3 regions of the Streptomyces sp. NPDC093801 genome follow, and region 3 is predicted to be linked to each of the others. Evidence: riboswitches for the same ligand, from Rfam matches in the RefSeq annotation. Region 3 holds a riboswitch; each other region holds the start of a gene.

The links. Region 3 has a riboswitch for cyclic di-AMP ahead of AB0469_RS23840 (LysM peptidoglycan-binding domain-containing M23 family metallopeptidase). Riboswitches for the same ligand answer to the same signal wherever they lie in the genome.
Region 1: it holds a riboswitch for cyclic di-AMP, as region 3 does, so the genes downstream of both, AB0469_RS11310 (M23 family metallopeptidase) here and AB0469_RS23840 (LysM peptidoglycan-binding domain-containing M23 family metallopeptidase) in region 3, are expected to answer to the same signal.
Region 2: it holds a riboswitch for cyclic di-AMP, as region 3 does, so the genes downstream of both, AB0469_RS09805 (transglycosylase family protein) here and AB0469_RS23840 (LysM peptidoglycan-binding domain-containing M23 family metallopeptidase) in region 3, are expected to answer to the same signal.

The regions. Positions count from the first base shown of each region.
Region 1 covers NZ_JBFBDP010000008.1:123,815-127,989, forward strand. Annotated here, with positions in the region: gene AB0469_RS11305 (pitrilysin family protein) at 1-1,220, shown strand, start outside; cyclic di-AMP (ydaO/yuaA leader) riboswitch at 1,436-1,595, shown strand; gene AB0469_RS11310 (M23 family metallopeptidase) at 1,608-2,414, shown strand; gene AB0469_RS11315 (GntR family transcriptional regulator) at 2,608-3,273, shown strand; gene AB0469_RS11320 (HPr family phosphocarrier protein) at 3,541-3,822, opposite strand; gene AB0469_RS11325 (GNAT family N-acetyltransferase) at 4,035-4,175, shown strand, end outside.
Region 2 covers NZ_JBFBDP010000007.1:81,358-85,532, reverse strand. Annotated here, with positions in the region: gene AB0469_RS09815 (cytochrome P450) at 1-729, shown strand, start outside; gene AB0469_RS09810 (transglycosylase family protein) at 857-1,966, shown strand; cyclic di-AMP (ydaO/yuaA leader) riboswitch at 2,241-2,409, shown strand; gene AB0469_RS09805 (transglycosylase family protein) at 2,412-3,149, shown strand; gene eno (phosphopyruvate hydratase) at 3,567-4,175, shown strand, end outside.
Region 3 covers NZ_JBFBDP010000020.1:154,183-158,357, reverse strand. Annotated here, with positions in the region: gene AB0469_RS23850 (aspartate aminotransferase family protein) at 1-433, shown strand, start outside; gene AB0469_RS23845 (tyrosine-protein phosphatase) at 553-1,317, opposite strand; cyclic di-AMP (ydaO/yuaA leader) riboswitch at 1,682-1,868, shown strand; gene AB0469_RS23840 (LysM peptidoglycan-binding domain-containing M23 family metallopeptidase) at 1,873-2,868, shown strand; gene AB0469_RS23835 (SGNH/GDSL hydrolase family protein) at 3,032-3,817, shown strand; gene AB0469_RS23830 (MBL fold metallo-hydrolase) at 3,996-4,175, shown strand, end outside.

The DNA.
Region 1 (4,175 bases), on a different contig from region 3:
CCCCGCTCGACGCCGAGCCCGACGGCCTCGACGGAGTGGCCACGATCATGGCCCGCGCCCTGTCGGAGGGCACCGACAAGCGCTCCGCCGAGGAGTTCGCGGCCGAGCTGGAGCGCTGCGGCGCCACCCTCGACGCCCATGCCGACCACCCCGGCCTGCGCGTCTCCCTGGAGGTCCCGGCCTCCCGCCTGCCCAAGGCCCTCGGGCTGCTCGCCGAGGCGCTGCGCGCGCCCGCCTTCGACGACGGCGAGGTCGCCCGGCTGGTGCGCAACCGGCTGGACGAGATCCCGCACGAGCAGGCCAACCCGCAGCGCCGCGCCGCCAAGGAGCTCTCCAAGGAGCTGTTCCCGGCCGCGCTGCGCATGTCCCGCCCCCGCCAGGGCACCGAGGAGACGGTCGCGCGGATCGACTCCGCCGCCGTCCGCGCCTTCTACGAGGCCCACGTGCGCCCCTCGACCGCCACCGCGGTGGTCGTCGGCGACCTGACCGGCATCGACCTGGACGCCGTCCTCGCCGACACCCTGGGCGCCTGGACGGGCGGCACCGCCGCGCCCCGGCCGGTGCCCCCGGTGACGGCCGACGACACGGGCCGCGTGATCATCGTGGACCGGCCCGGCGCGGTCCAGACGCAGCTGCTGATCGGCCGGATCGGCCCGGACCGGCACGACATCGTCTGGGCCCCCCAGGTCCTGGGCACGTACTGCCTCGGCGGCACCCTGACCTCCCGCCTGGACAAGGTGCTGCGCGAGGAGAAGGGCTACACGTACGGCGTGCGCGCCTTCGGCCAGGTGCTGCGCTCCACGGCCGACGGCACGGGCGCCTCGATGCTCGCCATCAGCGGCTCGGTGGACACCCCCAACACCGGTCCGGCGCTGGAGGACCTGTGGCAGGTGCTGCGCACCCTCGCCGCCGGGGGCCTGACGGACGCCGAGCGGGACGTGGCGGTGCAGAACCTGGTGGGCGTGGCCCCGCTGAAGTTCGAGACGGCCGCCTCGGTGGCCGGGACCCTCGCCGACCAGGTCGAGCAGGAGCTGCCGGACGACTACCAGGCGCGGCTGTACGCGCGGCTGGCCGAAACCGGTACGGCGGAGGCCACTTCGGCGGTCGTGAACGCCTTCCCGGTGGACCGGCTGGTCACGATCCTCGTGGGCGACGCGGCGCAGATCGAGGAGCCGGTCCTGGCCCTCGGCATCGGTGAGGTCACGGTCGTCACCAACTGACCGGCGGCCGACCGGCAACTGACCGGCGGTCGGCCTGTTTCCGAGGGGGTCCGGTGGAGCATCCACCGGGCCCCCTTTGTCCGTTTAGTGGTGTGGTTTCAGGTATGTGGTGTGGCGTACGCAACAAATCCGCGCGTCTGTTTGGCGATTGACTGATGATCCGCCTAGCGTCAGGCGTGCTGTCCGTCACTTGTGCCAGCCGCACCCGCGGCACCGGGCAGCGATCGCCGAGTCCCCGTCAGGCGCGAGCCTGGGGAGCCGGGGACCCACATCAGTCCCTGGGGTGAATCGGACCGCCTCGCCAGAGGGGGCCCGTAGGAGACCTTCCTGCTCCGAACCCGTCAGCTAACCCGGTAGGCGAGAGGGAAGGAAAGGATCACCCCCGCCATGGCGTTTGGCAGTCGTGCAGCCGGTTCCGGTAAGCACCGCGGTTCGAGCCGTCTGAGCCGCAAGACCGCCGGCTACGCCGGCATAGCCGCCCTCGCCACCACGGGCGTGGTCGGCACCCTGGCGGCCCCGGCCTTCGCCGCCGACTCCCACGGCGGCCCGTCCCTCGAGGACACCGGCGCGCTGAACGCCGTCGTCGTCGCCGACGGCCTCCAGGACGACATCGAGACCCAGGCCGAGACCCAGCAGAGCGCCGCCGAGGCCGTCGCGGCCCAGGCGCAGGCCGAGGCCGACGCCAAGACGCGCGCCGCCGAGGCGAAGCGCACCGCCGAGGCCAAGGAGAAGGCCGAGCGCGAGGCCGCCGAGAAGGCCGCCCAGGAAGAGGCCCGCAAGCGCCTCAACACCTTCGTGGCCCCGATCACCGGCTCCTACGTCAGCACCCAGTACGGCGCGGGCGGCGGCATGTGGTCCTCCGGCAGCCACACCGGCATCGACTTCCACGCCGACGAGGGCACCGTCGTCCACGCGGTGGGTGCGGGCACCATCGTCGAGGCCGGCTGGGGCGGCGCCTACGGCAACAACGTCGTGATCCGCCACAACGACGGCACCTACACCCAGTACGGGCACATGAACTCGCTGAGCGTCTCGGTCGGCCAGACGGTCTCCGCGGGCCAGCAGATCGGCCTGTCGGGTTCCACCGGCAACTCCAGCGGCCCGCACCTGCACTTCGAGGCCCGCACCGGCGCCACCTACGGCACGGACATCAACCCCCTGGCCTACCTGCGCCAGCACGGTGTCGGCATCTGACCCCGTCCCTCTTCGAAGAAGGCCCCGGCTCCCCGAGCCGGGGCCTTCTCCGTTCCGCCGGTTCCGCGGGTTTCCGCCGTTCCGCGCGTTCCCCCGTTCCGGATTTCCGGGCTTTCTCGGAAATCCGCACGTGTTGCAATAGAGTCGCATCACGGCACGGTCGATCGGAACGAAACCCAGCGGAGGTCCGGCCTTGCGTATTCCGGCGCACGCGGTGTGCACAGCCATTCGTGACGATATCGTCTCCGGTTTCTTCGGGCCGGGCGGCCGGCTGACCGAGGAGGTGCTGGCCCGCCGCTACGGGGTCTCGCGCGTGCCGGTGCGCGAGGCGCTGCGCACGCTGGAGTCCGAGGGGTTCGTCACCACGCGGCGGCACGCCGGGGCGTGCGTCGCGGAGCCGGGCGAGCAGGAGGCGGCCGACCTGCTGGAGCTGCGGATGCTGCTGGAGCCGCTGGCCGCCTCCCGCGCGGCCCGGCGGCGCACCGAGGCGCACCTGAAGGTGCTGCGGGGGCTGGTGCGGCTGGGTCAGGAGCGGGCCAGGAGGGCGCAGGGGGAGGACCTGCGGGCGCTGGGGAGCTGGTTCCACGAAACCCTGGCCCAGGCGTCCGGCAGCCCCGGGCTGATCGCGCTGCTGACGCAGACCCGGCGCAAGATCGCCTGGATGTACGAGGTGGGGGCGCCCGTGCGGCCGGCGGACTCCTGGGCGGAGCACGGGGCGCTCGTGGACGCGGTGGCCCGGGGGGACGCGGAACGGGCCCGTGCGCTGGCCGCGCTGCACGCGGAGCGGGCGTCGGGCGCTTTCCGGCCGAAGGTGAGGACTTTGCAACGTGCCGTAAACGCGGCGGGTGGCCGGAATTAACGCGGGGCGCGTAGAAAAGGGATCCGCGGTGGAATTTCTTTTCGGTTGCGCCGGTGCGTTCCGGCCAATTCCGGCGGTACGGGTCCGCCGACGGGTATTTCCGGCTGAGCGATTATCGCCGGGGGCCGGGGGCCGGGGGCCGGGGGCCGGGGGCCGGGGGCCGGGGACCGCTGGGCGCGGGCGCCGGCTGGCCGCCGGGCCGCCGGGACGGCACGAAGCCGCGGCCCCAGGACGGCGGGACCGCGGCTTCGGGTGGAGACGAAGGGATCAGACCGTCTCGGGGAGTTCCTCCAGGCCCTCCGCGACCAGCTTCGCGAGGCGGTCCAGCGCGGCCTCCGCGCCGTCGGCCTCGGACGCGAGGACGATCTCCTCGCCGCCCTGGGCGCCCAGGCCCAGGACCGCCAGCATGGAAGCGGCGTTGACGGGGTCGCCGCCCGCCTTCGCGATGGTCACGGGGACGCCGGAAGCGGTCGTCGCGCGGACGAAGATCGAGGCGGGACGAGCGTGCAGGCCCTCGGCCCAGCCGACGTTGACGCGGCGCTCTGCCATGGTGATGCCCTTCAGGTTCTCGTGGTTGTCTAGACCAGTCTCTCACGTCACCCGGAATGCTCGGACCGGCCTTCGGCCCGACCCCGCGGCCGTTCGGCCCCGCTCAGCTTTGCACTGATCCGTCCCGGTACGCCTCATTCCCGGCGTACGCGCCGCCCGGCCTGTCGGCGGCGCCCGGCCGCCCGGCCGGATCCTGCCCTTAGGCTGGCCCCATGACCACCGCGTCGGACCCCTCGTACCCGGCCCACTGGGAAGCGGACGTCGTGCTGCGCGACGGCGGCACCGCCCGGATCCGCCCCATCACGACCGAGGACGCCGGGCGGCTGGTCAGCTTCTACGAGCAGGTCTCGGAC
Region 2 (4,175 bases), on a different contig from region 3:
GCCGGGATGATGATCCGCCACGGCGGCGGTCCGCGCGGCGGGGTCGCCCGGTCGGTGAAGCGGATGCGCACCTATCTCGGGGAACTGATCCACCGGAAGCGGGACGATCTGGGCAATGACCTCATCTCCGACCTGATCCGGGCGAGCGACCACGGCGACCACCTCACCGAGGCCGAGGCGACGGCGATGGCCTTCATCCTGCTCTTCGCCGGCTTCGAGACGACCGTGAACCTCATCGGCAACGGCGTCCACTCCCTCTTCATGAACCCCGGCCAGCGTGCCCTCCTCCAGGACTCCCTCGCGGCGGGCGAGACCGCCCTGCTGGAGACGGGCATCGAGGAGCTGCTGCGCTACGACGGCCCGGTGGAGCTGGCCACCTGGCGGTTCGCCACCCAGCCGCTGACCCTCGGCGGGCAGGACATCGCCGTCGGCGACCCCGTCCTGGTGGTTCTCGCGGCAGCCGACCGCGACCCCGCCCGCTTCGCCGACCCGGACGCGCTCGATCTCTCCCGGAGTGACAATCAGCACCTCGGATACGGCCACGGGATCCACTACTGCCTGGGGGCCCCGCTCGCCCGCCTGGAGGGCCAGACGGCGCTCGCGACTTTGCTGAAGCGTCTGCCGGATCTGGAACTTGCCATTCCCCCTACGGACCTGCGCTGGCGCGGCGGACTCATCATGCGGGGGCTGCGCACCCTCCCCGTCCGCTTCACAGTCCCGAACGCCTGAGGCGCGTGCGAAGCCCGGCGGGGCGGCGGAACTGACCGGAATTCAGTCTTCGGCCCAACTTGTGACATCCGTTCGAAGGCGGCTAGGTTCTGCCGTTACCCCGCCGTTATACGAAAGGTGCAGGCACATGCTTCCCGGGAACGGCCGCCACAGACGACCCCGTCAGGTCCCCGCCATCGTCGTCACCGCCGGAGTCACTGGCTCCGCGCTGGCCCTGCCGCTGCTCGCCGCCACGGGCGCGAGCGCGGCCGACACCGCGACGTGGGACAAGGTCGCCGACTGCGAGAGCGGCGGCACGTGGAGCGCCAACTCCGGCGGCGGGACCTACGGCGGTCTCCAGTTCACCCTGGACCAGTGGAAGAACGCGGGCGGGCTCGAGTTCGCGGAGCGCCCCGACCTGGCGAGCCGCTCGCAGCAGATAGCCGTCGCCGAGCGGGTGCTGGAGTCCCAGGGCCCCGAGGCGTGGTCGCTGTGCTCCGCCTCGGCGGGGCTGTCCAAGAACGGGCCGAAGCCCGACGTGGACACGGGCAAGACGCCCGGGCCGGTCGCCCCCAGCCCGGTCCGGCCCGACTTCTCGGTGCCCGACACCGGCAAGGGCAAGTCCTCCACGGACTTCGGAGCGCCCACCCCGGCGCCCGGTGCGCCCGGCCCGAGCGTGCTGCCGGACTACCCGCTGGGTGCCACCAGCGGACTGCCCGTCATGCCGGAGCCGGACTACGCCGTGCCGCCCACCCCGAGCACCGGACCCACCGTCCCGCCCACCGGTCCGGCGAACCCGGGCAACCCGGGCAACCCGGGCAACCCGGGCAACGGGAACGGTCAGGGCAACCAGAACGGCCAGGGAAACCAGGGCAATCAGGGCAACTCCAACAACCAGGGCAACCCGGCCAATCCGACCACCCCGGGCACCCCGACCGCCCCGGTCGACCCGACGGCCCCGGCAACCCCGGGTGCCACGCCCTCCCCTTCGGCCACTCCCGCCCCCGGCGCGTCGGAGGGCAACGGCAAGCACCGCGGCCCCGCCGCGATCGAGGTGCCCGCGGCCCCTGGCACGGCGTCAGCCGCCGCCGCGGAGCCCGTGTACACCGTGAAGCCGGGCGACAGCCTCGCGGCCATCGCGGACGCCAACGGCCTCAAGGGGGGCTGGAGCGCCCTCTACAAGGCCAACGAGCAGGTCATCGGCACGGACGCGGACCTCATCAAGCCCGGCCAGAACCTGGATCTAACCAAGAAATAGGGGTAGTTCGGGCAGTCGATAAGGGCTGAATGTCTGTTATCGGCAAGTGAGACATGCATCTCTTCCGGACAACTGGCGTGTCTCATTCCGGAACTTCCGCAAACCCCGCTCCGACCTGCGCAAACGCACTCCCGAGGATGGCAAGTAGGCCGGTTTCTCCCCAAAATCACACGTTGAACATCGGGGAGAGACCTGCCTACCTTCTGAGTCGCCCGCCACCGCGGGCTCCTTCGACCGCATCGCCGAATCCTGCCGGCGGCCGGAGGGAACAGTCGTCGCGCAAGCGCCGTTGGCAGGAGCGGGGGAACCAAGGTAGGCGCCGGGAAAGGCCGTTGAGAGACGGTCCGCGTACCGGCTAGGGGTGAAGACGCGCAACTGCGCGGCCGGGCAACTCATCCGCCCGAACCCGACAGCTCACCTCGAAGGCGTCGGTGAGGAGAACTCCATGCTGCTTTCCGGCAAGGGCAAGCACCGCCGCGGCTCCAAGGCCGTCCGCATCGTCACGCTCGCCGGTGTCGCCGGTGTGGCCGTCGCCGCCCCGCTGATGGCCGCCGGCTCCGCCAGCGCCGCCACGGTCTCGGAGTGGGACAAGGTCGCCTCCTGCGAGTCCGGCGGCAACTGGTCCATCAACACCGGCAACGGTTACTACGGCGGCCTCCAGTTCTCCGCCTCCACGTGGGCCGCGTACGGCGGCAAGGCGTACGCCGCGCAGGCCAACCAGGCCACGAAGTCGCAGCAGATAGCCATCGCCGAGAAGGTCCTCAAGGGCCAGGGCAAGGGCGCCTGGCCGTCCTGCGGCGTCGGCCTGTCCAACTCCGCCTACAACGGCGGCGGCTCGACCACCACCCCGGCCAAGCCGAAGCCGGAGACCAAGCCGGCCCCGGCCAAGCCCGCCCCGGCGAAGCCCTCCACCCCGAAGGCCGACACCGAGACCAAGAGCACCGGCTCCGGCTCCGGCAACTGGACCCCGTCCAAGCCGGCCCCGTCGAAGCCGTCCGCCCCGAAGGGCGGCACCCCGGCGACCGGCAACGGCTCCTACACGGTCCAGGAGGGCGACACCCTCGGTACCATCGCGGAGGCCAACGGCGTCAAGGGCGGCTGGGAGAAGCTCTTCGACCTGAACAAGGACACCGTCAAGGACGCCGACCTCATCTTCCCGGGCCAGAAGCTGAAGCTCAGCTGAACTCCCGCGTAACACCCGCGCGCCGGCCCCCGGGGCCGGCGCGCGCTTGAGCACCACCCCCGGCACGGCCCGTGGCATCGACGCCCGGCGCGCATCCCTTCGCGCGCCGGGCGTCGTCATGTCCGGGCCGCGCCCGCGCGCCGCACGGACCGGGCCCCGCACGCCCGGGCCGCGCCCCCGCATGCCCGGCGCCGGGTCCCGTGAACCCGCGCCGCGGGAGGGCATGGCGCGTCAGAGGCCCGTCACGGCTCCACTTTTCCGGGGTCCTATGTCCTGGAAGGCGGGTATTCGGTCCCTTTTTCGTCCCAGGACCCGGGCGGTCGGCCGGCCGACCGCCCGGAGCCGGTTAGGCTCTAGTCGGCGAGGCCGTCCAAGGCCCCACGCCACCGCACACCCAGCGTCACATCCCAGAAGGAGATGCTCGTGCCGTCCATCGACGTCGTCGTAGCCCGGGAAATCCTGGACTCCCGAGGCAACCCCACGGTCGAGGTCGAGGTGGGCCTCGACGACGGCAGCACCGGCCGTGCTGCCGTTCCGTCCGGCGCCTCCACCGGTGCCTTCGAGGCCATCGAGCTCCGTGACGGTGACCCCAACCGTTACATGGGCAAGGGTGTCGAGAAGGCCGTCCTCGCGGTCATCGAGCAGATCGGCCCGGAGCTCGTCGGCTACGACGCCACCGAGCAGCGCCTGATCGACCAGGCCATGTTCGACCTCGACGCCACCGACAACAAGGGCTCCCTCGGCGCCAACGCCATCCTCGGCGTCTCCCTCGCCGTCGCGCACGCCGCGTCGGAGGCCTCGGACCTCCCGCTCTTCCGCTACCTCGGCGGTCCGAACGCGCACCTGCTGCCCGTTCCGATGATGAACATCCTCAACGGCGGGTCGCACGCCGACTCCAACGTGGACATCCAGGAGTTCATGATCGCCCCGATCGGCGCGGAGTCCTTCTCCGAGGCGCTGCGCTGGGGTGCCGAGGTCTACCACACCCTCAAGAAGGTCCTGCACGCCAAGGGCCTGTCCACCGGC
Region 3 (4,175 bases):
CATGGAGGACGAGGGGGTCGTGGCCAACGCCCGCGCCATGGGCGACCTGCTGCGCGGGCGGCTGGCCGCGCTCGTCGGCGCGTACGAGATGCTGCACGAGGTGCGGGGCCGCGGGCTGATGATCGGCATCGAGTTCGGCCGGCCGTCCTCGCTGGGGCTGCGCAGCCGCTGGACGATGCTCCAGGCGGCCCGCAAGGGGCTGTTCGCGCAGATGGTCGTGGTCCCGCTGCTGAACCGGCACCGGATCCTCACCCAGGTCTCGGGGGACCACCTGGAGGTCATCAAGCTCATTCCGCCGCTGATCGTGGACGAGGCGGACGTGGACCGGTTCGTCGGCGCCTTCCGGGAGGTCATGGACGAGGCGCACGGCGGCGGCTCGCTGATGTGGGACTTCGGCCGGACCCTGGTGAAGCAGGCCGTGGCGGACCGCTAGGGCCTGTCGTCACACTCCCGTCCGCCCCGCCCTGCGGACGACGACGGGACTTCGACGACCGGCCCTGGGCCCCGGCCCGGGCGCGGCGGTGTGCCCGCCGCGCCCGGCCCCGGGGCGCGTCAGTCCAGCAGCCGGTCCCGCAGCCGCTCCCGCGTCTGCGGGGCGAGCCCGAGGCCCACGGCGAGGTAGCGCTCGATCCCGCCCCAGTGCGTGTCGATGGTCTCGTAGGCGGCCACCAGGTACTCGGCGCGGGCGTCGAACAGCGGCGCCAGCAGCCCGGTCACCTCGGGGGACCGGGTCTCGGGCGTGTCGTCGGCGCGCTGGAGCCGGTAGCGGTTGTGCGGGGCGTTCGACTCCAGGTAGTCCGCCACGATCGCCTCACGGTCGACGCCGAGCGCGAGCAGGGTGACGGCGATCGACAGGCCCGCCCGGTCCTTGCCCGCCGCGCAGTGCAGCAGGGCCGGGACGCTGTCCTCGGCGAGCGCGTGCAGCACCCGGCCGTGCTCGGCGGTGCGGTCGCGGATCATCTCGCGGTACGACTCCGCCATGCGGGCGGCCGCCCTGCCCCCGCCCAGGAGGCCGCGGAGCCGGTCGAGGTCGCCTTCGCGGACCGTCTTCCAGAACTGTCCGCCGTCGGCCGGGTCCGAGAGGGGGATGTTCACGTTGCGCACGCCCGGCAGCGCCACGTCCGGGCCCTCCGTGGCCCGGTCGGCGCCGTTGCGGAAGTCGAAGACCGTGTGCAGGCCGAGCGAGGCGAGGAACGCCGCATCGGTTTCGGTGGCATGTGCCAGATGTCCGCTTCGGTAGAGTCGTCCCGACCTGACCCTCCGTCCGTCCGTGGTCGGCAAACCGCCCACATCGCGGAAATTGCGCACTCCGGTCATCTCGGACGTGCGCTCGTCCCGTGCCGGGAGGTCCTGAGGTATCTGCTGGGTCACGTGTTCTCCTCCGCGTGCTGCCGCGTGTCCGAATTGCTCTGGTTAGGACCAACTTGCCGTAGGTGGACGTGAGATCGGGCCGAACCCCGTGAGCCAGATCATACGGTGACCGAGCGTGCCTGATCGCGAAATCGGAATTCCTTTGCCGGGGCGGCCGTTGCGGGTCCGGAATGGACGCAGGGTGACCGGAATTCCGTTGATCCCTCATACCTGCTATTGCGTCAGGGAATTCGCGGCTTGTTGGCCGCCGTCCCGCTGGATTACCTTCGCGAGCGATCCGGGTGGACCGCCTCATCCTGCCGCCTCCCGGAAACCGCACCCGACCAACCACGCACGCGGCAGGAGCGGGGGAACCATGCAGGCCGCCGTTCCGGACCCATTCCGGTACGGCTCGGGGTGAAGCCGTTCCGGTGATCCGCTTCCGCGGACGTTCCCGTGCGGCCGGACATCTCCAGTCCGAACCCGACAGCTCACCTCGCAGGCGCCGGAGAGGAATTCGCCATGCCCGGAAAGGGTAAGCACCGCCGTCCGAAGTCCCGTTCCATATCCCGGGGGATCGCCTTCGCCGGGACGGGTGGCGCGGTCCTCGCGCTGCCGCTCGTGGGTGCCGCCGGCGCCCACGCGGCCGCCCCGGCCGCCGTGGCCCCGGCCGCGGCGCCCGCCCAGGCCCCGGCGGCGTTCCGGGCGGCCGCGCCCGCCGCCGCCCCCGCCGTCTACACCGTCGTGCCGGGCGACTGCCTCTCGGCGATCGCCGCCGAGCGCGGGCTGTCCGGCGGCTGGGAGCGGCTGTACGCCGACAACCGGGAGGCCGTCGGCGAGGACCCGTCCCTCATCCACCCGGGCCTGCGCCTGACCCTCGACGGGCAGGGCGCGGCCCCTGCCGCGAAGGCGCCTGAGGCGCCGGCCGAGGAGTCCTCCAGCGGTGCTCCGGCGGCCGACGAGGGTGCGGCCGACGCCGCTCCGGCCGACGGCTCCGCCGCCGGATCGGGCGCGGAGCAGGCCGCGGCAGCGGCCGAGCCGAAGGGCTCCGCCGCCCCCTCCCGTGGAATGAACCAGTCCGCGCCCGCCGCGCAGTCCGCGCCCGCGAGCGCCGCCGGGTTCGTCGCCCCCGTCAGCGGCGGCATCTCCACCCAGTACCGCACGCCCGGCGCCATGTGGTCCTCCGGGTACCACACCGGCGTCGACTTCATCGCGAGCACCGGCACCACCGTGCGGGCCGTCGGCGCGGGCACCGTGGTTTCCGCAGGCTGGGGAGGTGCGTACGGCAACGAGGTCGTCATCCGGCACGCGGACGGCAAGTACTCCCAGTACGGCCACCTCTCCCAGCTGAACGTCTCGACGGGGCAGGCGGTCAGCGCCGGCCAGGCCATCGGGCTCTCCGGCGCCACCGGCAACGTGACCGGTCCGCACCTGCACTTCGAGATCCGCACGGGTCCGTCGTACGGCTCCGACATCGACCCGCTGGCCTACCTCCGCTCCAAGGGCGTCAACGTCTGACGACCCCCGCGGCGGAGCGCCGACGCGCACGGGGCCGGGACCCGAGGGGGGGTCCCGGCCCCGTGTGTACTTATTCCTTATCCCCCGGGTGGTATAGATCACGGTCCGTCAACCCCTCATTACGTTGGCGTAGGTTGGCGACGGGGGTGAAGGATGGGTTCCCGTGGCAGCGACGAAGACGACACTCAAGACCATCGGCTCGTACGCGGCGATCGGGGACAGCTTCACCGAAGGCGTGGGGGACCCGGGACCCGGGGATTCGTATCTCGGCTGGGCGGACCGCTTCGCCGTGCTCCTGGCGGATCAGCGCGACGAGCACGACTTCCGGTACGCGAACCTGGCGGTACGGGGCAAAATACTCGACCAGATCGTGGAGGAGCAGGTTCCCCGGGCCAAGGAACTGGCCCCCGACCTCGTCTCCTTCTGTGCGGGCGGCAACGACATCATCCGGCCCGGCAGCGACCCCGACGACGTGGCGGCCCGGTTCGAGGCGGCCGTGGCCGACCTCGCCGGTGCCGTGGGCCTCGTCATGATCACCACCGGCTTCGACACCCGGGGCGTGCCGGTCCTCAAGCACCTGAGGGGCAAGATCGCGACGTACAACGTCCATGTGCGCGCCATCGCCGACCGCTACGGCTGCCCGGTGCTCGACCTCTGGTCGCTGAAGACCGTACAGGACCGCCGGGCCTGGGACGGCGACCGCCTCCACCTCTCGCCCGAGGGCCACACCCGCGTCGCGCTGCGCGCCGCGCAGGTCCTCGGCTACGAGGTCCCGGCCGACCCGGACCAGCCCTGGCCGCCGGCCGCGCCGCGCGGCTCCGTGGACGTCACCCGGGACAACATCCAGTGGGCCCGCGAGCACCTCGTGCCCTGGATCGGGCGCCGGCTGCGCGGGGAGTCCTCCGGCGACAACGTCGAGGCCAAGCGCCCGGACCTGCTCCCGCTGTAGCCCGCACGGCCGGGCCCGGCACCCGGCCGGGCCCGCCGCGGGTCCCCCGCGCGGGGCCCGCCGCGGGACCGGGCGGGCCGCCGGGACGCGGCCGGGCGGAATCCTGGGAAGCCGGTGCGCGTTGGGATGGTCGGGGCGTACGCCCGTCCCACCCCGCCCGCACTACCCAGGAGGCGCCTTGACCGGCTCCCTTCCCCTGCGTCCCCGGCTGCGCGCCCTGCGGCCCGAAGCCTTCGGCGCGGACCCGTCCGGCGCGCGGCTGGAGCGCATCCTGCGCTCGCCCCACTTCGCCGACGGCGTCTTCCAGAACCCGGTGGGGGCCCGGACCAGGCCTTCCGGCTCGATGCTGGAGTTCGCC